3 regions of the Oceanobacter sp. 4_MG-2023 genome follow, and region 1 is predicted to be linked to each of the others. Evidence: predicted binding sites of a transcription regulator. Region 1 holds the regulator's gene; each other region holds the start of a gene.
The links. The regulator LexA, encoded in region 1, represses DNA repair genes until DNA is damaged. The targets are predictions, from matches to a motif close to TACTGTNTANNTANACAGTA.
Positions count from the first base shown of each region.

Region 2: the regulator LexA is predicted to act here: its motif matches at 3,589-3,608, upstream of recA (recombinase RecA).
Region 3: the regulator LexA is predicted to act here: its motif matches at 3,894-3,913, upstream of uvrD (DNA helicase II).

Region 1 covers NZ_JAUYVV010000019.1:63,247-69,954, reverse strand. Annotated here, with positions in the region: gene Q8W24_RS13060 (SAF domain-containing protein) at 1-680, opposite strand, end outside; gene Q8W24_RS13055 (hypothetical protein) at 749-1,126, opposite strand; gene lexA (transcriptional repressor LexA) at 1,636-2,238, shown strand; gene Q8W24_RS13045 (cell division inhibitor SulA) at 2,296-2,739, shown strand; gene Q8W24_RS13040 (hypothetical protein) at 2,811-3,059, opposite strand; gene Q8W24_RS13035 (DUF6586 family protein) at 3,127-3,609, opposite strand; gene Q8W24_RS13030 (YfaZ family outer membrane protein) at 3,622-4,197, opposite strand; gene htpG (molecular chaperone HtpG) at 4,367-6,271, opposite strand; gene Q8W24_RS13020 (thiamine phosphate synthase) at 6,468-6,708, opposite strand, start outside.
Region 2 covers NZ_JAUYVV010000040.1:365-7,072, forward strand. Annotated here, with positions in the region: gene Q8W24_RS16500 (transporter substrate-binding domain-containing protein) at 1-2,878, shown strand, start outside; gene Q8W24_RS16505 (CinA family protein) at 3,039-3,521, shown strand; gene recA (recombinase RecA) at 3,664-4,704, shown strand; gene Q8W24_RS16515 (regulatory protein RecX) at 4,682-5,257, shown strand; gene Q8W24_RS16520 (DUF2892 domain-containing protein) at 5,261-5,464, opposite strand; gene alaS (alanine--tRNA ligase) at 5,683-6,708, shown strand, end outside.
Region 3 covers NZ_JAUYVV010000008.1:93,009-99,716, forward strand. Annotated here, with positions in the region: gene Q8W24_RS08025 (TorF family putative porin) at 78-740, shown strand; gene glnK (P-II family nitrogen regulator) at 809-1,147, shown strand; gene Q8W24_RS08035 (ammonium transporter) at 1,202-2,470, shown strand; gene Q8W24_RS08040 (PA3496 family putative envelope integrity protein) at 2,616-2,807, opposite strand; gene Q8W24_RS08045 (MurR/RpiR family transcriptional regulator) at 2,931-3,818, opposite strand; gene uvrD (DNA helicase II) at 3,966-6,143, shown strand; gene Q8W24_RS08055 (acyl-CoA thioesterase) at 6,239-6,640, opposite strand.

The DNA.
Region 1 (6,708 bases):
GTATGATTCTGCGGTGCTGTCGGCATCCAGACAGCCTGGGTGGCCACCTCTGCCGTCGCCGGATTATGCAGCACCAGACTGACGGTATCCGAATTATTGATCGCCGCCAGCGGATACACCTCTTCCGGCAATATCGAAATCACCAGCGTGGTATCTCCCTGATACGACAAATGATTGCCCGATTTACCCGCACTTGCCCGCAGCGCTTTCATGGAACCAACCATACGAATATTACTGGCCGCCTTACGCACGCCCTGGGCATTCTTGACCAGCACATCAAAACGGTCTGCAGACTGTATTTGCGAAACCGGGATGGAACCGTGGCTGACGGTCAAGGTATATAAAACACGATTATCCGCCAGTCGTTCCGATAACGTCGGGATATCCGGAGCCGCAAGCTCACCAAAATAAAAAGGCATGCCCGCTTGTTTAGCCACCTTGAGCACCTTGCCGACCACCAGACTGGCATCCAGCGCCTGTCGATCCGTTTTTTCAATTTCGTGCATCGTCAGTGTGTTTTCAGTCACCAGGGTACCGGCGGTCAAGGTCTGGTTAGCCACCAGCACCGTGTGGTAATTCATCTTGTCGATCTGGCGATATCCCAGCACCGCGGTCAGCAACGCTGAAATAGAAAATACCGTCAAACCAACAATGGCACTGCCGTTTAATCTGCGTTTCATGATCCATTCCTCCGTAACCACTGAACGAATAAAGGTTCTGACCCATTGGTCAGAACCTGATCAGGCGATCAAGGAGCAGTCAAGGTCCCTGCAACAGCAGCAGAACTGGCACCCAGACTGGCAGCCGTTGCACCACCTTCCAGTGCGGTGGCGGTGACGAAGGTAAACTCGGTATTGTCCCCGGCAATCACATCTGGCGCGTCGCCATAAACCGACCCTTCGACGGCGGCGGTACTTTCGCCATTCACCAGACCATTAAATGCGTAGGTCTGATCCAGGCTGCCAATGGCTTCCGCAACGTCTTCCATTTCTGCTGTCAGTGCATCGCGCATGGTCACCAGACCCACTGTCAAACCGACCACCATGGTAGTCACCAGCAGCACCAGCTCCGAGGTCATAACGAAACCACCCTGTCTGGTTTTATGCGCCGTAATTGAAGTTGTCATAATGTAATCCTCATTGCATTTTAGGTATTTTATAGGCTGTAAAAACGTTCAAGCATTTCATTGTTAACCCCTTGTTTACTCTGCTCTAGCCAGTCGTTAACCGGGGTTACATGGGTATTGCAGCCGTTGTGCCAATTTTTGAAATACCCTTTCCAGCGGCGTATCCGGCGATACAAAAACACCATATTTGCCAGCCCTAGAAACATAAAAACCCTTTATTAATGCGGGTTACAGCGATGCCGGAATATTTTATAAAATATCCTGGCCTGCACCAGAAACCCTGAATATCAGCTCAATAACAAAACGTAATGCCTCTCAATACCTGACTTTGCCATGGCATGACGTTTTTTGATTCGCAAAATGAAAAGTAATTTGAGAATCAGAAACAGCCCAGTACCGGAACCTCGCAGGCAACCAACCCGGAAAAGATCAACTACTGTGGGTTTACACAGTGTTTTTTACTGTATATATTCACATCTACTGTACAGATAAACAGATATGGAAACCCTATGATCAAGCTCACCGCCAGACAGCAGCAGGTACTCAACCTGATCAAATCCGCACTGGAAGAAACCGGTTTTCCACCCACTCGTGCAGAAATCGCCAAGGAACTGGGATTCAAATCCCCCAACGCCGCAGAAGAACATCTCAAGGCACTGGCACGCAAAGGCGCAATCGCCATCATGCCCGGTGCCTCCCGGGGTATCCGGATTATCGGCACGGAACCGGAAGGCCTGCCAGTCGTTGGCCGCGTGGCTGCCGGTGAGCCGATCCTTGCCCAGGAACATATCGAGGAATACTGCAGCTTGCCCGCCAATTTCTTCAAGCCAAGTGCCGATTATCTGCTGGAAGTACAAGGCGACAGCATGAAAAACGTCGGGATTTTTAATGGCGACCTGATTGCGGTACACAAGTGTGAAAGCGCCCGTAACGGTCAGATTGTGGTGGCCCGGGTCGAAAACGAAGTCACCGTCAAACGCCTGGAAAAAAATCGTAACAAGGTGCTGTTACACGCCGAAAACGACGCCTACCGACCGATCGAAGTCGATTTGCGTCAGCAGGAATTCAATATCGAAGGTTTGTATGTCGGAGTCATCCGCCGTAATCACTAATCAATCCGCCCAGACAAGACAGCCAGTATCGGTCAGTAGTCATTCACGAGGTTTTGTATGCGCCAACTCAGCTTGCCAGTCGATCGTCAGCCCGTATTGCCGTTTACGAGTATCAACCCGATAACAAGCAAGCCACACGCCTGTGGCAGCCTGACCGAAGTGATTGTCTCTGATGACAGCGCGATCCAGCCGATGCAGCTATTACCCATGCTGGCGCATTGTAATGCCAGTGACCGCTGGCTGATGTGGCTCAGCCCTAACCGAACGCTGAACAAACGATCACTGGCTGATATGAATCTCGACAAGGCACCGGTTATTCATATCGATCTCCAGGCAGATACCCAACAACTGTTGTGCCAACGCATTCTCAACAGTGGTAATAGTCACCTGATTATTGAATGGCAAGGGAATATCAGCCAGCGTGAACGTCGCCGCTTGCATAGTCTGGCACGGCAGAGTGGCAGCCATGTCGTACTGGTACAGGTCCGCCCAAACCTCTGACATACATATAACAGTCGCGCATAAAAAACGGGTAGCCAGGCTACCCGTTTTTTCATTACCCAGCGAAGCATTTAATGCAGCGGATAGCTGTGTTCTTCAACATCAAAGTCATCATCCACATCCATGCCCGACAGCTCGCTGACCTTACGGACACCGGCTTCCAACATCACACGTGCAACATCCATATGGTGCTCACTCAAGCTGGCTTTGGCATCCTCTGAAAAGTGGATTCGCATTAATGCATCACCGTCTTGCTCATCGGCCCGACGTAATGCAACATCCCCATTGGAAAGCTCAATAATCTCGAAAAAGCGTGCCATATATCGTCTCATAAAAAGTGACTGATCAGTCTAACACAGGTGCGACAAACACACGCAGGGCAGAATTTCAGGATTCGCGCTGATTGGCTCGTTGCTCATCGATAAGCTGATGAAAGCAGGCCAGCCAACCGGACACATCCTCTCCATCCCCCGACACCGGATCGTCGGCCGTCGAGGTAATCAGGCGCGTCGCCAACATTGGCTCCACGCCTGATAGCGCTGGCCAACCCAGCTGTTCCACCGCTTGCAAAAAACGGTAAAACCAGCTGAACACGTCTTCGGACAACGCCTGCCACTGGCGCATATCACCCGTCACCAGAGACGTTTGCTGCAACAATTGTGGCAGCGATTCCACTCGGCTGTTCACACCGGCTGCCTGTGCCAGCTCATTCAGATAACACCGATAAGCGGCCAGCAGCTGCAACAGCGCTGCATCATTTAACCCCTGAGTCAAAGCCTGACCCAGGTTCGCCTCCGCGGCTGCAGGTAATTGCTCCAGCAGCAGCCGGCATTGATACAGGCGCTGATTGGTCTGTCCAACCCAGTTCATGGCGGCCACAGATCAGAAGTCCAGTGTCAGGCCCAAATGCCAGCCATCACCCAACTTGTAGCGTTCATCCATATGTTCGACACGAATACCATTATAACGATAACCAGCATAGACACGGGCGGAAGGAATCACCGCATACTGGGCACGAAAATCACTGTTGATCAGGTTTTCGGCATCACCAAAAGAGACAACCGCAGGCGCATAATAGGCGTAAGCGGCGAAACTGACATCCGGATGAGTTGGAATGGCAGCACGGAAAAAGCCACCAACACCCAGAGCTGCACCATCGTAGTGGTCACTTTCAAAAGCAAAGGCCTTGGCACCCACTCCGATATACAGATTACCGTGCGGCTTGCGCAAATCGACAACATGTACACCGGCACCCAGCATATTGCCATCGTCCATATCGTGCAGGGCCGACAGGTTCATATGCAAGCCTGAGCTTGCCTGCGTACCATCATAAGCAATACGGACAGCATCATTGGCGAGACTGAGATCCAGAGCGCCACCCGCCTGGGCACTCATTGCCAGGCATGACAGTGCAGAAGCAGCCATAACCCGACGAACAGCCAGAGTCATTCCTTTCATAATTCCCCCAAAAACAGTAAACCCCGGCCAGCAGAACTGCGGCCGGGGCATCAAATAACAAGTGCGGGCATATTAGCAGTGCCCGGCAATCGGTAACATGCACAGATTACAAAAACTGACGCTAATTTGAAGCAGTTCGCCACCCGCCAACACGGGTGGCGCACGCGCTTTACTTCATCAGATCCAGCAGCAGTTTGTTCAGTTTACCTACGTATTCCGCCGGATTTTTCAACTGGCTGCCTTCGGCCAACTGCGCCTGGGCATGGATCAGACCAGCCAGTTCAGCAAAACGGTCTTCATCCTGTTCATGATCCAGACGCTCGATCAGCGGATGCGTCGGGTTGATTTCCAGCGTAATCTCCGGCTCTGGCATCGACTGACCAGCGGCTTCCAGCATGCGCCGCATATGGCCACCCATATCAAACTGGCCGACCACCAGACAGGCGGGAGAATCGGTCAACCGTGAGGTGACTCGTACATCCTTGACATCCGGCAGTACTTTTTCCAACCGCTCAGTCAGGCTTTTATGGCTTTCCTGCAGGGTTTCCTGTTGTTTCTTTTCATCTTCATCAGCGAGTTCATCAAGGTCCAGTTCACCTTTGGTGATGTCCTGGAATGACTTGCCATCAAAGGCATTCAGATGACCAACCATCCACTCATCCACACGATCGGTCAGCAACAGGACCTCGATACCTTTTTTGCGGAAATATTCGATGTGTGGGCTACCCATGGCAGCCGCGTGGGATTCGGCGGTGATGTAGTAGATTTTTGTCTGGCCTTCATGCATACGCGCGACATAATCCGCCAGGCTAACGGTCTGGGCTTCGCCTTCGCTGGTCGAAGTGGCAAAGCGGAACAAGGCGGCAATTTTTTCCTTGTTGCCATTGTCTTCCGCTGGGCCTTCTTTTAATACGTCACCAAATTCGTTCCAGAAGGTCTGGTATTTTTCGCTGTCGTTTTTCGCCAGTTTGGTCAAGGTATCGAGGATACGTTTGACCAGTGCCGAACGCATGCTGTCGACCTGCTTGTCTTGTTGCAGGATCTCACGAGAGACGTTCAGCGACAGGTCGTTGGAGTCCAGCACCCCTTTTACAAAACGCAGGTACAGCGGCAGGAACTGCTCGGCATCGTCCATAATAAAGACGCGTTGCACATACAGCTTCAGGCCCCGGGCACTGTCGCGGTTCCACATGTCGAACGGTGCCTTGGAGGGAATATACAGCAGGCTGGTGTAATCCAGTTTGCCTTCCACCCGGTTGTGCATCCAGGTCAGTGGCTCATTCCAGTCATGGGAAATGTGTTTGTAGAACTCCTGATACTCTTCATCCGTCAATTCTGAACGGGAGCGGGTCCACATGGCTTTGGCCTGGTTAACCGCTTCAGGTGCCTTGCTGGCTTCGCTGTCTTCAGCCTCGTCATCGGCACTGATTTCTGGTGGCAAGAAAACCGGTACCGCAATATGGTCAGAATACTTTTTGATCAGTGAGCGCAGACGGTAGTTATCAGCAAACTCAGCTTCATCGGCTTTCAGATGCAGGATGATTTTTGTACCGCGTTCAGGCTTGTCGATTGGCTCCAGCGAGAAATCGCCTTCACCGGCGGATTCCCACCGAACCCCCTGGTCCGCTGCTTCTCCGGCACGACGGGTTTCCACCACGACATTGTCGGCCACAATAAAGGCAGAGTAGAAACCGACACCAAACTGGCCGATCAGCTGGGAATCCTGTTTTTGATCACCAGTCAGGTTGCCAAGAAACTCGGCAGTACCTGATTTGGCAATGGTACCCAGATGATTGATAACATCATCCCGGTTCATACCAATGCCGTTATCGGTAATGGTCAGGGTGCGCGCATCGGCATCAAAATCGATATGCACCGCCAGTTCACTCTGGCCTTCAAACAGAGCGTCGTTTTGTAACGCTTCAAAACGCAATTTGTCGCAAGCATCCGACGCATTGGAAATCAATTCACGCAGGAAAATTTCCTTGTTGGAATACAAGGAGTGAATCATCAAATGCAACAGTTGTTTTACTTCGGTTTTAAAACCAAGCGTTTCTTTGCTAGCTACGGTCATGCCTGTCTCCTGTCTCAGTACACCCACGGTGTACTCCGTTACCTGTATCAAAAAACCGGCGACCACTCACAATACGAGTGGTCGCTACATGTCATGGCTACAAGGTGGGGACAGCCCATCGCTTTTCAAGCCCAAAGAGACATCTATCAACGCCAGTGTCAGAAAATACCATGCCAACAGGCGATATAAAGGCAGTTCAGTGCTTACAAATCGTACAGATCCGGGGTGACAGGTGTTGTGATTTCCGTATTTTCAAGGTTTCTACCCCCTCACCAAAACGCTCTCTTCGAGGCGGAAACCAGCACTGCAATTGTTGTAACCGGTCTTCCAGTCCGTCGTCATCAGCCAGTGCGGTCACAATAGCAGCAGAACGAATCCCGCTGGCAGCAACCGGCTGAATCGTCTCGGTGGTAATACCACCAATACAGGTCAGGGCA
Region 2 (6,708 bases), on a different contig from region 1:
CCATCAGACTATCCGAGTGCATAACGAGGCCAACTGGGGGCCGTTCAATTACCACGAATACGGTCGTCCCAAAGGCTATTCGATCGAGTTTATGGATTTGCTGGCCGAAAAGCTGGGTATCCAGGTGGAGTACATCACCGGCCCAAGCTGGAGCGAGTTTATGACGATGCTGGGCACTCAAGAACTGGATGTGATGCTCAATATTGTCCAGACCGAAGATCGCAGCCAGTTTATTCTGTTTACCGAGCCATACGTTACCAATCCTCCAGGCATTGTGGTGCGTGATGACAATCATGACGTCCGTGACCTGAGGGATCTGAACGGTCGGGTTTTGGCGATTCCCAAAGGGTTCTATTATCAGGAGCTTATCGAACGTTATTTCCCGGGCATTCAACTGTTGCTGCTGACCGACCAACTGGAAACCCTCAAAGCAGTATCCTTTGGCCACGCTGACGCGACCATCGGCGGTATAGCGATTCAGAACTACCTGATGCGCAAGCATCTGATCAACAATACCAAGGTCATTGGTGGTCTCGACGACCCGCGTTTTGAAAACAACCTGCGGATGGGCGTTCGGCCTGACTGGGGGATATTGCGGGATATTTTGCAAAAAGCACTGGAATCCGTGACCGAGCAGGAACTGAGCAACCTGGGACGTCGCTGGCTCAGCAGTGGCTTGCAGAGAACCCAGGTGTTGCAACTGGACAAGGAAGAAAAAGACTTCCTGGCCGCTCACCCGGTATTACGAGTTCATAATGAAATGGACTGGCCGCCGTTCAACTTCAATGAACAAGGCAAGCCCAAGGGGTTTTCGATTGATGTGATGGATCTGATTGCTCAAAAGACCGGCTTTCGTATTGAGTACATCAGTGGCCCGGGTTGGGGGGATTTTCTTCATATGATCAGCAATCGCCAGCTGGATATGATGCTCAATATTGTGAATACCCCGGAGCGGCGGCAGTACATCCGTTTTACCCGTCCGTATGCTGTTAATCCAAACATTATTGCCAGTAAAAAAAGTAACAAATACGAAAACATCGACAGCCTGAAAGGTAAAACCGTTGCTGTCCCGCGAGGCTTTTTTTATGAAGAAGTGCTCGGCAAGGAATACCCGGAGATCAAACTGCATCTGGTGAAAAATGCCATTGACGGGCTGAAAGCCGTTTCCATTGGCAAGGCTGATGCGGCAGTCGGCGAAGCGGCGGTCTTTAACCACCTGATTGCCGGCAATATGTTGAATGACCTCACCATTTCCGGTGAAGTCGATATTGGCCAACCGGATCTGGCCAATTTACGGATTGGCGTCCGTTCGGACTGGCCGATTCTGCAGGGAATTATGGACCGTGCCGTGGACTCCTTGTCCCGTGATGAGCAAGCAACTATTTCCCAGCGCTGGATGGGCAATGAAAACTATATTGCCAGACCCGGCAGCGGTATGGCGCTGACCGCCAGCGAAAAAGCCTACCTGGAAAAACAGCCCAACATTACTTATTGCGCCAACCCCGACTGGATGCCGCTGGAAAAAATCGGCACGGGCGGTAAGCACGAAGGCATGGTGGCGGATTATCTGGGCCTGATGGCCGACCGTATCGGGATTGGCCTGACCCTGGTTCAGACCGACAGTACCGCGCAGTCGCTGGAGTACGCCAAAAGCCGCCGTTGCGACATCATGTCGGCGGCATTTGAAACTCCGGACGCCGTACGTCAGCTGAACTTCACCAAACCATATTTGCGTTTGCCACTGGTGATTGCCATTCAGGAACGATCGTTGTTTGTGGATGGCCTGAAATCACTCGACCAGCAAACCATCGGAGTGCCTCAAGGATATGGGTTGCTGACCAAGCTGCAGCAGGATTATCCGAGCCTGGAGGTGATTGAGCTGCCCGATATCAGCACCGGTCTGCGCCAGGTTGAAGAAGGCCGGATATTCGGCATGATTGGAGCGATCGCCCCGATCGGTCATGCCATCCGCAAGGACCGTTTTATTGATCTCAAGATTGGTGGCCGTCTGGATGAAGACTGGAAGCTGGCAATTGCTGTGCGTAACGATACGCCCGAGCTGCTTTCGATGTTTAATAAAGCCACCGACTACATCACTGAAGAAGAGCGTTCCAAAGTGTTTCAGCGCTGGGTCGCCGTGACATTTGAGCAACAGGTGAATTACCACTTGGTGTGGAAGCTGGCAGCGCTAGTGTCAGTGATTATGCTGGCCATTGTGCTTTGGAACTGGAAGCTGGCGCGTCTGAACCAGCGTTTGAAAACCGAGATGGAATTGCGGCATCAGGCGGAACAGCAACTGCAAGACACCAACTCCGAGCTGAATCGTAAAAACAGCGAGCTGTCGATACTGTCCACAACCGATAACCTGACTGGTCTGGCGAATCGTCTGTCGATTGAGCGTCAGCTGGACAAGGTGCTGGAAGATCAGCAGCGGGAAGGATCGTCTTTCTCTGTCATCATATTGGATATCGACCACTTCAAGCAGATCAACGACCAGTATGGCCATTTGCTGGGGGATGAAGTACTGAAGCGCATGGCCCGTCTGCTGGAAGATAATACGCGCACCAGCGACCAGATTGGCCGTTGGGGTGGGGAAGAATTCATGATTATTCTGCCAGATACCAGCGCAGCGCTTGCCTATCGGTTGGCAGAAAAAATACGCACAGCCATTGCCGCGGAACAGTTCGAAGATGCTGATCACGTCACTACCAGTATTGGCCTGGTTGAAAGCCTCCAGCCCGGGCAGAGTGCCCGCCAACTGCTGCTGAAAGCCGACAAGGCTCTTTACCAGGCCAAAAGCCGAGGGCGTAATTGCGTCGTGGTCGCTGTAATTGCAGGTGACGACGAGACCTGTTACGTCTCTGAAGCAACGGACTGAGCCAGAGCACTGGTGAATGTCCGGAGCTATGAAACAACCATCATAAAACACTTGTTCATGGTCTGTGGGTCAAGATTATCAACGGTTGATGCTCCCTGGAACCGCCCCCTCTAACCAGTCGTTCTGCAACGCGGTACACTGGAGGTATCTGGAGGAGACTATGAATCTGAACAGCCTGACGGAAGACCTTGCCAATCAACTACTGCTGCGCCACTGGCGTCTGGCGACGGCGGAATCCTGCACTGGTGGCGGTATCGCTGCTGCCTGTACCGACCTGCCTGGCTCATCAGCCTGGTTCGATTGCGGGTTTGTGACCTATTCAAACGAGGCCAAGATGCAACTGCTGGATGTATCGAAAGAGACGCTGGTGGTGGATGGTGCGGTCAGTGAAGCGACGGTCAGAGAAATGGTGGCTGGTGCGGTGAGTAACAGCCGTGCTGATGTGGCGGTGTCGGTCAGTGGTATCGCCGGGCCGGGTGGAGCCGTACCCGGCAAACCAGTCGGTACCGTCTGGTTTGCCTGGGGGAATCATCGCCGTATTGGTGCCGAATGTTGCCATTTTGATGGTGACCGTGCTGCGGTACGCCAGCAAGCCATTGCCCATGCCATCCTGGGGTTGACCCGCTGGCTGGAGCAGGCATAAAAAACTGTGAATCCATCCAGTAAAAAACACTTTGCCGGGTTGGCGCTGATAGGAATTTGTGTTTAACTACTGGTCAAATTTACAGTAAAAACTTTCCGGGCCAGCCAGTGAATTTGACGCCCTGGTGATTAGAGGATATTCAATGGACGCGAACAAACAAAAAGCCCTTGACGCTGCTCTGGGTCAGATTGAACGTCAGTTTGGCAAGGGTGCCATCATGAAGATGGGCGAGCAGCCCCGTGAAGCCATTCCCGCGGTTTCTACCGGTTCCCTAGGGCTGGATATCGCGCTCGGCATCGGCGGTTTGCCAATGGGGCGTATTGTTGAAATTTACGGGCCGGAAAGTTCAGGTAAAACCACCCTGTGTTTATCAACCATGGCGCAGGCGCAGAAACAGGGCAAGACGGTTGCCATTATCGATGCGGAACATGCGCTGGATCCTCTGTATGCCGAAAAACTCGGTATCGACCTCGACAGTCTGCTGGTTTCCCAACCGGATACCGGTGAGCAGGCGCTGGAAATCTGCGACAGCCTGGTACGTTCTGGCGCGGTCGATGTCATTGTGATTGACTCTGTGGCAGCGCTGACTCCAAAAGCCGAAATCGAAGGGGAAATGGGCGACAGCCACGTTGGCCTGCAAGCCCGGTTGATGTCTCAAGCGCTGCGTAAAATTACCGGTAACGTCAAAAACGCCAACTGTCTGGTGATTTTTATCAACCAGATTCGGATGAAAATCGGCGTTATGTTTGGCAGCCCGGAAACCACTACCGGTGGTAATGCCTTGAAGTTTTATTCCTCCGTTCGTCTGGATATCCGCCGTACGGGTTCGGTCAAGCAGGGTGATGAAGCCATTGGTAACGAGACCCGTGTCAAAGTGGTCAAGAACAAGGTCGCTCCTCCCTTCAGACAAGCAGAATTCCAGATCATGTATGGCGCGGGTATCTACCATATGGGCGAGATTATTGATCTGGGTGTGAAGTGTGAACTGGTACAGAAAGCCGGTGCCTGGTACAGCTACCAGAACAACAAGATCGGTCAGGGCAAGGCCAATGCCGCCGCATATCTGGAAGAACATCCGGAAATTGCCGCTGAAATCGAAGCCGGTATCCGTGCCCAGCTGATTGTTGTCCCCAACCTGGAGCAGCCTGCCGACAAAGACAATGTCGAAGCCAAAGAAGACTGAGCCATGCACTATCGCCAGTCTGGTGGAACTGCGCCCGCAGCTACGCCAGGCTGGTATCGACCTGCTGTCCCGCCGCGAACACAGCCGTGATGAATTACACAGTAAGCTGACACGCCGTTTTTATGGACAAATCGACGACGCTATCCGTCTTTCTTTCGAGCCATTATTGACCGATATTCTGGATGATTTTGCTCAACGGGGCTGGCAAAGTGATGAGCGTTTTGCTCGATCTTTTTTGCGTACCCGTTTTCAGCGGGGGCAGGGGCCATTACGTATCCAGCAAGAGTTGCGGCAGCGACGGGTTGCTGACGATATTGTCCGCATGACATTGGCAGACAGCGATGCTGACTGGTTTGAATTGGCCAGAGCCGGAGCCGCCAAAAAATTGGGGGTGCGTGGCGAACTGGCCAAAATCCGCCTTGCTGATCAGAAAGAAAAAGCCCGTCTTTACCGTTTTCTAGGCTATCGCGGGTTTAACCCAGACCAGATTCAGTACGCACTGGATGCCTGTTGTGAAGCTCACGATGAGCAGGACGAGCGCTGGGACTGGTAGTACTCAGGAAAACGCACAGCCTGCCTTGATGCCCACCTTTTTCAGGATAATGGCCAACGGACAAAAGCCGGTAAACGCGGCTTGAAACAGATTGGCGCCAACAAAGGCAGTAAACCAGAGCCAGTACACATGGTGAAACTGGGACAGGGCCACACTCACTAAAATAAAGCATCCGGCAAGCGCAAGTACCATACGGTCGACATTCATGGCTATAACCTCGAGTCAAGTAAATTTCAGGGGGAGTATGTGAATGTATCTGCGATATCAGAACATTCAAATATAACTGTATGGTTATTTTGTTTTGAGGTCAGGTCAAGCGATTTCTTGTGAATTTCTGCTTTGCAAGAGGGCAGGACTCGGACAAAGCGGAGCAAACCGCTATACTGCCGCTTTGATGCAACCAACCTTCGGAATTACGCCCTCGTATGAAAAGCGCAGATATTCGCCAGGCATTCCTCGATTTCTTTGCCTCCAAAGGGCACGAGGTGGTGCCATCCAGTCCTTTGATTCCTGCCAATGATCCAACGCTGCTGTTTACCAACGCTGGCATGGTGCAGTTCAAGGATGTCTTTCTCGGACAAGACCAGCGCAGCTACAGCCGAGCGGTCTCGTCACAGCGTTGTGTTCGCGCTGGTGGCAAGCACAACGACCTAGAGAATGTCGGTTACACCGCCCGTCATCACACTTTCTTTGAAATGCTGGGTAACTTCAGCTTTGGTGATTATTTCAAAGAAGACGCCATCCGCTTTGCCTGGGAGCTACTGACCTCAAAAGACTGGCTGGGCCTGCCGGTCGAGAAGCTGATGGTCACGGTATATGCCGATGATGACGAAGCCTTTGACATCTGGAATAAAAAAATGGGTGTCCCGGCAGATAAAATTGTCCGCATCGGTGACAACAAAGGCAGTCGTTTTGCGTCAGACAACTTCTGGCAAATGGGTGACACCGGGCCTTGTGGCCCTTGCTCTGAAGTTTTTTATGACCACGGCGAGCATATTTGGGGTGGGCCTCCAGGATCACCGGAAGAAGACGGCGATCGCTTTATCGAAATCTGGAATATCGTTTTTATGCAGTTTGACCGTCAGCCCGACGGTGAAATGCTGCCATTGCCAAAACCATCGGTAGACACCGGCATGGGGCTGGAGCGTATTGCAGCCATCAAGCAAGGTGTCCACAGCAATTACGAAATCGACTTGTTCCAGGCGTTGCTGGCGGCTGCGGCGAAAGCCACCGGCTGTCAGGATACCGAGAACAAGTCGCTGAGGGTGATTGCCGACCATATTCGTTCTACCAGCTTTCTGGTGATCGATGGGGTTCTGCCGTCCAACGAAGGCCGTGGTTACGTTTTGCGTCGTATTATTCGCCGTGCCGTTCGTCATGGTCATATGCTGGGCGCTCCGATTGGCTTTTTCCACACTCTGGTCCCGGCATTGGTTGAACAGATGGGTGAG
Region 3 (6,708 bases), on a different contig from region 1:
CAAGGTGCAGTTCCTGGCCCCAAAGCATCGAACATGTTTAATGACTAGCTTCGCTAACCGATGAAGGAAAAAAAACGATGAAAAAACTGTCTCAAGCAATCGTTCTCGCTGGTGCCATGACGGCAGGACTGACTGCTGTTCAAACTGCTCAAGCAGAAATCTCTGCATCTGTTGATCTGGCCAGCGTGTACTTGTGGCACGGTCAGGATCTGGGCGGCGGCGCTCCTGTTGTTTCCGGTTCTTTGGATTACAGCCACGAGTCTGGCTTGTACGCTGGTGTTTGGACTTCTTCAGGTGATACCAGCCTGGGTACAGAAACTGACCTGTACATTGGTTATGCTGGTGCCGTTGGTGATCTGGGTTACGACATTGGTTACGCAACTTACCTGTACCCAGAAACAGATGAATACGATCAATTCGACGATTCTGCCAACTTCTCTCTGGGCTTCTCTTACAGCATGGCCAGCATTCGCTTCGATAAAAGCAGCGATTCCGATGCTGATGGTTTCTACTTCGTAGTAGGTGCTGATATTCCTGACACGTCTTTCTCCGCTTCTCTGGGTGGCGAAGTCGATAAAGGCAATGACTTCATGCACCTTGACGTAACTTACGCTTACAACGATACCGTTGCTTTCACTATCTCGAAAATCCTGGATCAGGACATCGAGATGAATGAAGCCGGTCACATCGATGAGTCTGCAAAATACGTTGTGTCTTACAGCCTGCCTATCGAGATGTAAAAAGCATACAATGGCCTGTGCCCTCGCATAGGCCATTCCCATCCCTTTAGCTCAAAAAGGAGTTTTCTATGAAGCTCATTACTGCTGTTGTGAAGCCATTCAAGCTGGACGATGTGCGTGAAGCATTGTCCGAGATCGGCGTACAAGGCATCACTGTTACCGAAGTCAAAGGTTTTGGTCGTCAGAAAGGACACACCGAGTTGTATCGTGGTGCCGAGTATGTGGTTGATTTCCTGCCTAAAGTAAAAATAGAAGTAGCGGTTGATGATGACCTGACTGACAAGGTTATTGAAGCGATCACCAAGGCTGCCAACACTGGCAAAATTGGCGATGGCAAGATTTTTGTTACAACTCTGGAGCAGGTTGTTCGTATTCGTACTGGTGAAACCGGTGCCGACGCGCTCTGATCCTTTTCAGTTCTAACTAATAGATAAAATCTGGCCTGATGCGGGGGGCTTAGAATGGAAAATAATATTTACGAATTGCAGTACGCCATGGATACCTTTTATTTCCTGGTATGTGGCGCGTTGGTTATGTGGATGGCTGCTGGCTTTTCCATGCTGGAAGCAGGTCTGGTTCGTGCCAAAAACACAACTGAAATCCTGACCAAAAACATCGCGTTGTTTGCAATCGCTTGTACCATGTATCTGGTTTGCGGTTATGAATTGATGTACGGCGGTGGTTACTTCCTGGCTGGTATTGCAGATGTCGATACAGCCGCTGTACTGGGTGATTTTGCAGCACGTGAAGACGGTTTCCAGGGTGGTTCAATCTACTCCGGTGCGTCTGACTTCTTTTTCCAGGTTGTGTTCGTAGCTACCGCCATGTCGATTGTATCTGGTGCGGTTGCTGAGCGCATGAAGCTGGGTGCTTTCTTGGTTTTCGCTGTCATTATGACTGGCTTCATCTATCCGATGGAAGGCAGCTGGACTTGGGGCGGTGCGTCCGTCTTCGGTATGTTCAGCCTGGGCGATGACTTCGGTTTCTCTGACTTTGCCGGTTCCGGTATTGTTCACATGGCAGGTGCTGCTGCAGCTCTGGCTGGTGTGATACTGCTGGGTGCACGTAAAGGCAAGTACGGTGCAAACGGTGAAATCCGTGCAATCCCTGGCGCTAACCTGCCACTGGCTACACTGGGTTGTTTCATCCTGTGGATGGGCTGGTTCGGTTTCAACGGTGGTTCTGTTCTGAAACTGGGCGATATCGCCAATGCCAATGCGGTTGCTGTTGTGTTCACTAACACAAATGCTGCGGCTGCTGGTGGTCTGATTGGTGCCTTGTTGCTGGCTTATGTGTTGTTCCGCAAAGCGGATCTGACCATGTGTCTGAACGGTGCACTGGCTGGCCTGGTAGCAATTACTGCTGAGCCTTCTACGCCGACGCCTTTCGCTGCAACCATCATCGGCTTTATCGGTGGTCTGATTGTTGTTGTCTCCATCCTGACTCTCGACAAAATGAAGATTGATGATCCGGTTGGCGCGATCTCTGTTCACGGTGTTGTTGGTCTGTTTGGTCTGATCGTTGTTCCGTTCACTAATGACGGCGCTTCTATCGGTGGCCAGCTGATGGGTGCAATCACTATCTTCGTCTGGGTCTTTATCACATCACTGATCGCTTGGGGCGCTATCAAAGCCGTCATGGGTCTGCGTGTGAGCGAAGAAGCTGAATACGAAGGTGTTGATATTTCAGAATGTGGTATGGAAGCGTACCCTGAATTTACTGGCAAGTAAGTTCGTCTGAGACAGTAATCTGCGGTAACGGATTCCCGCTAAAAACCCGGCAATGATTTGCCGGGTTTTTTTATGTCTGTTATTTGGGTTACTGATCAATGTAGCGACAGAGTGTTACTGGTCGGGCTGGCAAAATAACAAGAGTTTAGAGGTCGAGCAGGTTGTCGTAGTAGCGGTCAAAGTCCTGTTCCAGATGCTTGCGTTCGCTATGGGCTTCAATTGCCCGCCGGGCAATGACTTTGGAAGACACCTTGCTGGTCTTGTTAACAACGACCTTGCCCTGACTATCAAACGTCACAACCTGTTCATGAGATTCAAGTTTGGTTATTGCTGACATCGTCACTCTCCTTGGATTGATTTGGCTATGACGATGTTTGATGCTCGAAGTTGCATTCCAATGACAGTGACAAGACAGATTGATGTTTCCATGACCTAGTTGCTGCTGCGGGCAGGTGAGAGGCTAGCGGGTGATGTTTTTGGGATCAAACGGCTCGTTGCCCTGCTCCAATCGTAGCGATTTGATGCTGCGCTTGATGTTGGTGAGGTGGCGGGCAAATTCAGGGCCGCGACGCTGGGTAACAGCAACCGCCAGCATGTCGATCACCATCAGGTGAGCAATGCGGGATGTCATTGGCGTAAACTGATCGGTATCTTCTTCAATATTGATATGAATCGGATAGTCGGCCTGTTTGCTGACCGCAGTATTGGCGGGTGCCAGGCTCACTACCTTGGCGCCATGATGCTGGGCCAGGGCAATCGAGTTAAGCAAATCCTTGGTGCGACCACTTTGGGAAATGGCCACTGCGACATCTTCAGGCCCGAGGGTGACCGCAGACATGGCTTGCATATGCGGGTCACTGTAGGCTGCGGTGGCCACCTGAAGACGGAAAAACTTGTGCTGGGCATCGATCGCTACCGCACCGGAGGCACCATAGCCGTAGAATTCGACTCGGGTTGCCATGCTGATGGCATTGGCGGCGACGCCAACCTGCTCAGGCTTCAGTTGTGATTTGACCTGATGCAGCCGCTGAATGGTGGTATCGGCAATTTTGCTGCAAATATTGTCGATGCTGTCGTCTGTGGCGATAGCAAATTGACCAATATTGTTGGTGATGGCCATTTCCTGAGCCACTCGCACCTTGAATTCCTGAAAACTGTTGCAGCCGATGCCCCGGCAAAAGCGCACAATCGTTGGCTCGCTGACCTGGGCTTCTTGAGCCAGATCGACGATGCGCATATGCATCACTTGCTGTGGCGACCGCAGTACGTATTCAGCCACCTTGACTTCAGATTTACGTAAGTTGGGGATGGCTGCGGATATTTCGGCCAGAATCGGGCTATTTCTCACTCTAATGAGTCCGAATAATTAAAATTTGGTCACGGATTATAGAGTGCCTCACTGTCATCGTCCTGTTAAATCTCCCGCTGTACGGATAAACAGGGTGATTGTCGATCAGAATCTGCCGTGACGGTTGCAATCTGGTAAACTCGCGACATGGATACTTCACTGATAATTGATCAATTAAATGACGGCCAGCGCAACGCGGTGGCTGCCCAATCTCCTCACCAGCTGGTATTGGCCGGTGCCGGCTCGGGTAAAACACGGGTATTGGTGCACCGGATTGCCTGGTTGCTCAAGGTGGAAAACGTCTCACCCTTTGCTGTGCTGGCGGTAACCTTTACCAACAAGGCGGCCAGGGAAATGCGTGGCCGGCTGGAGCAACTGCTGGATGTACCTGCCAGTGGCATGTGGGTCGGTACCTTTCACGGCCTGGCGCATCGATTGCTGAAGCATCACTGGCGTGAAGCCCGCTTGCCCCAGTACTTCCAGATTCTGGATAGCGATGACCAGTTGCGCCTGATCAAGCGACTGATGAAAGCCAACAACATCGACGACAGTCGTTACCCGCCAAGACAATTGCAGTGGTTTATCAACGAACAGAAAGACGAAGGGCGCCGTGCGGCGCATGTTATCCCGTCGGCCGATAACTTTACTCGCACCCTGCAGCAGTTTTATCAAATCTATGAAGACAACTGTCAGCAAAATGGCATGGTCGATTTTGGTGAAATCCTGCTGCGTGCCCACGAGCTCTGGTTGCATAACCCCGATTTGCTGCAACATTACCAGCAACGCTTCAGCCATATTCTGGTGGACGAATTCCAGGATACCAACAATATCCAATATGCCTGGATTCGTTTGCTGGCCGGTAACACCGTATCAGTTATGGCAGTGGGGGATGACGATCAGTCGATTTACGGCTGGCGTGGCGCGAATGTAGGCAATATCCGCAACTTCCAACAGGACTTTGCGGGTGCAGAAATGATCAAGCTGGAGCAAAACTACCGCTCCACGGCGACGATTCTGGATGCTGCCAATGCCGTCATCAAGAACAACAGTGGCCGCCTGGGCAAGGAGTTACATACCACCGGTGCCAAGGGTGATCCGATTCGTCTGTACCGTGCGTTTAATGAGCAGGACGAAGCACGTTATATCGCCGATCTGGTGGATGTCTGGGCCAAGCAGGGGCGTGCCCGGGTCGATATGGCCATTCTCTATCGCTCCAATGCGCAATCCAGAACGCTGGAAGAAGCCATGCTGCGGGCAGGGATTCCGTATCGCATCTATGGTGGCCAGCGTTTTTACGAGCGTCTGGAAATCAAGAACGCCATGGCCTATCTGCGCTTGCTGCTCAACCGCCAGGATGATGCAGCCATTGAGCGGGTGATTAATATTCCAGCCCGGGCCATTGGCGAAAAAACCCTCGATACCTTGCGCTCAGTGGCGCGGGATCAGGGTTGTTCACTGTGGGATGCCTGTGCTTCGGTGGTAGCGGCCGGCGGCCTGTCAAAACGGGCTGGTACGGCTGTCGCTGGTTTTATGACGCTGGTTGATGAAATGAGTGTCGGCATTGACGACCTTGAATTGCATGAGCTGGTGGAGCAGGTACTTGCCCAAACCAACCTGATTGAGCATCACCGCAAGGAAAAAGGTGAGAAAGGCCAGGCCCGAGTCGAAAACCTGGAAGAGCTGGTGAATGCCGCCAAGGTGTTTGAAGGTGGTGATGATGAGGATATCAGCCTGTTGGCGCAGTTCCTCGATAGCGCCGCGCTGGATGCCGGAGAGGGGCAGGCGGATGAACATGAAGATGCGGTGCAGATGATGACGCTGCACTCTGCCAAAGGACTGGAGTTTCCCCAGGTGGTATTAACCGGTCTGGAAGATGGCTTGTTTCCTCACAAGATGTCGATGGATGATGCCGATGGACTGGAAGAAGAACGGCGTCTGGCTTACGTCGGTATCACCCGGGCGATGGATCAGTTGGTGATCACATACGCCGAGAGCCGACGTTTGCATGGGCAAGAAAATTTTAGTACTCCTTCGCGATTTATTCGTGAAATCCCGACAGAACTGATGGATGAAGTGCGTTTGAAAAATACAGTATCACGACCTCTGAGTGCCCGACGATCAAGAACGGGGAATCACAGACTGCAAGCAGATATATCGGCGGACTGGCCTTTTGGCCTGAGCAGTCGGGTCTACCATGAGATGTTTGGGGAAGGCACGGTAATGCAGTTCGAAGGCCAGGGGCCGGGGTTGCGGGTACAGGTGAACTTTGAAGATGTCGGCAGCAAATGGCTGGTGCTCAGTTTTGCCAAGTTACAGGCGCTGTAGACATTGATACAACTGGCGGCTGACCGGTCTGGTGTGACGAGGCCGGTCAGGCTGCTGCATACGTTGCTCTGGAATCGAGGAGCGACGAATCCTGGTCAGCGAGGGACCCGGCGAATACGCCCGGTGTCATCAATGGCCACATAAACAAAGACGGCATCCACGACCTTTCTGCGCTCGTTTTCATTCGGGTTCTGGGTCCATACTTCGATGCCAATCCGGATCGACGATGAGCCGATCTCCAGCACGCGGGTATAAAAACACACCGCCGCTCCGATACGTATCGGAGACATAAAGACAACGGATTCCAGCGCCACATTGGCAATACGCCCCTGGGCCAGACGATTGGCAACGGTTTCGGCCGCGTGGTCCATTTGTGCGACGACCCAACCACCACTGATATCCCCATGAGTATTGGTGTCACCTCTTGACGGGATCAGCCGTAACGTCAGTTCTCCATCCGGTTTCGGCTCACAATCGTCTTTTGGTCTGGCTTTCATAGGGATTCCTGATTTTGAAATTATTTTTAGGAAGTTTACTTCTTTTTTAGCGCGGGCAATACAGACGC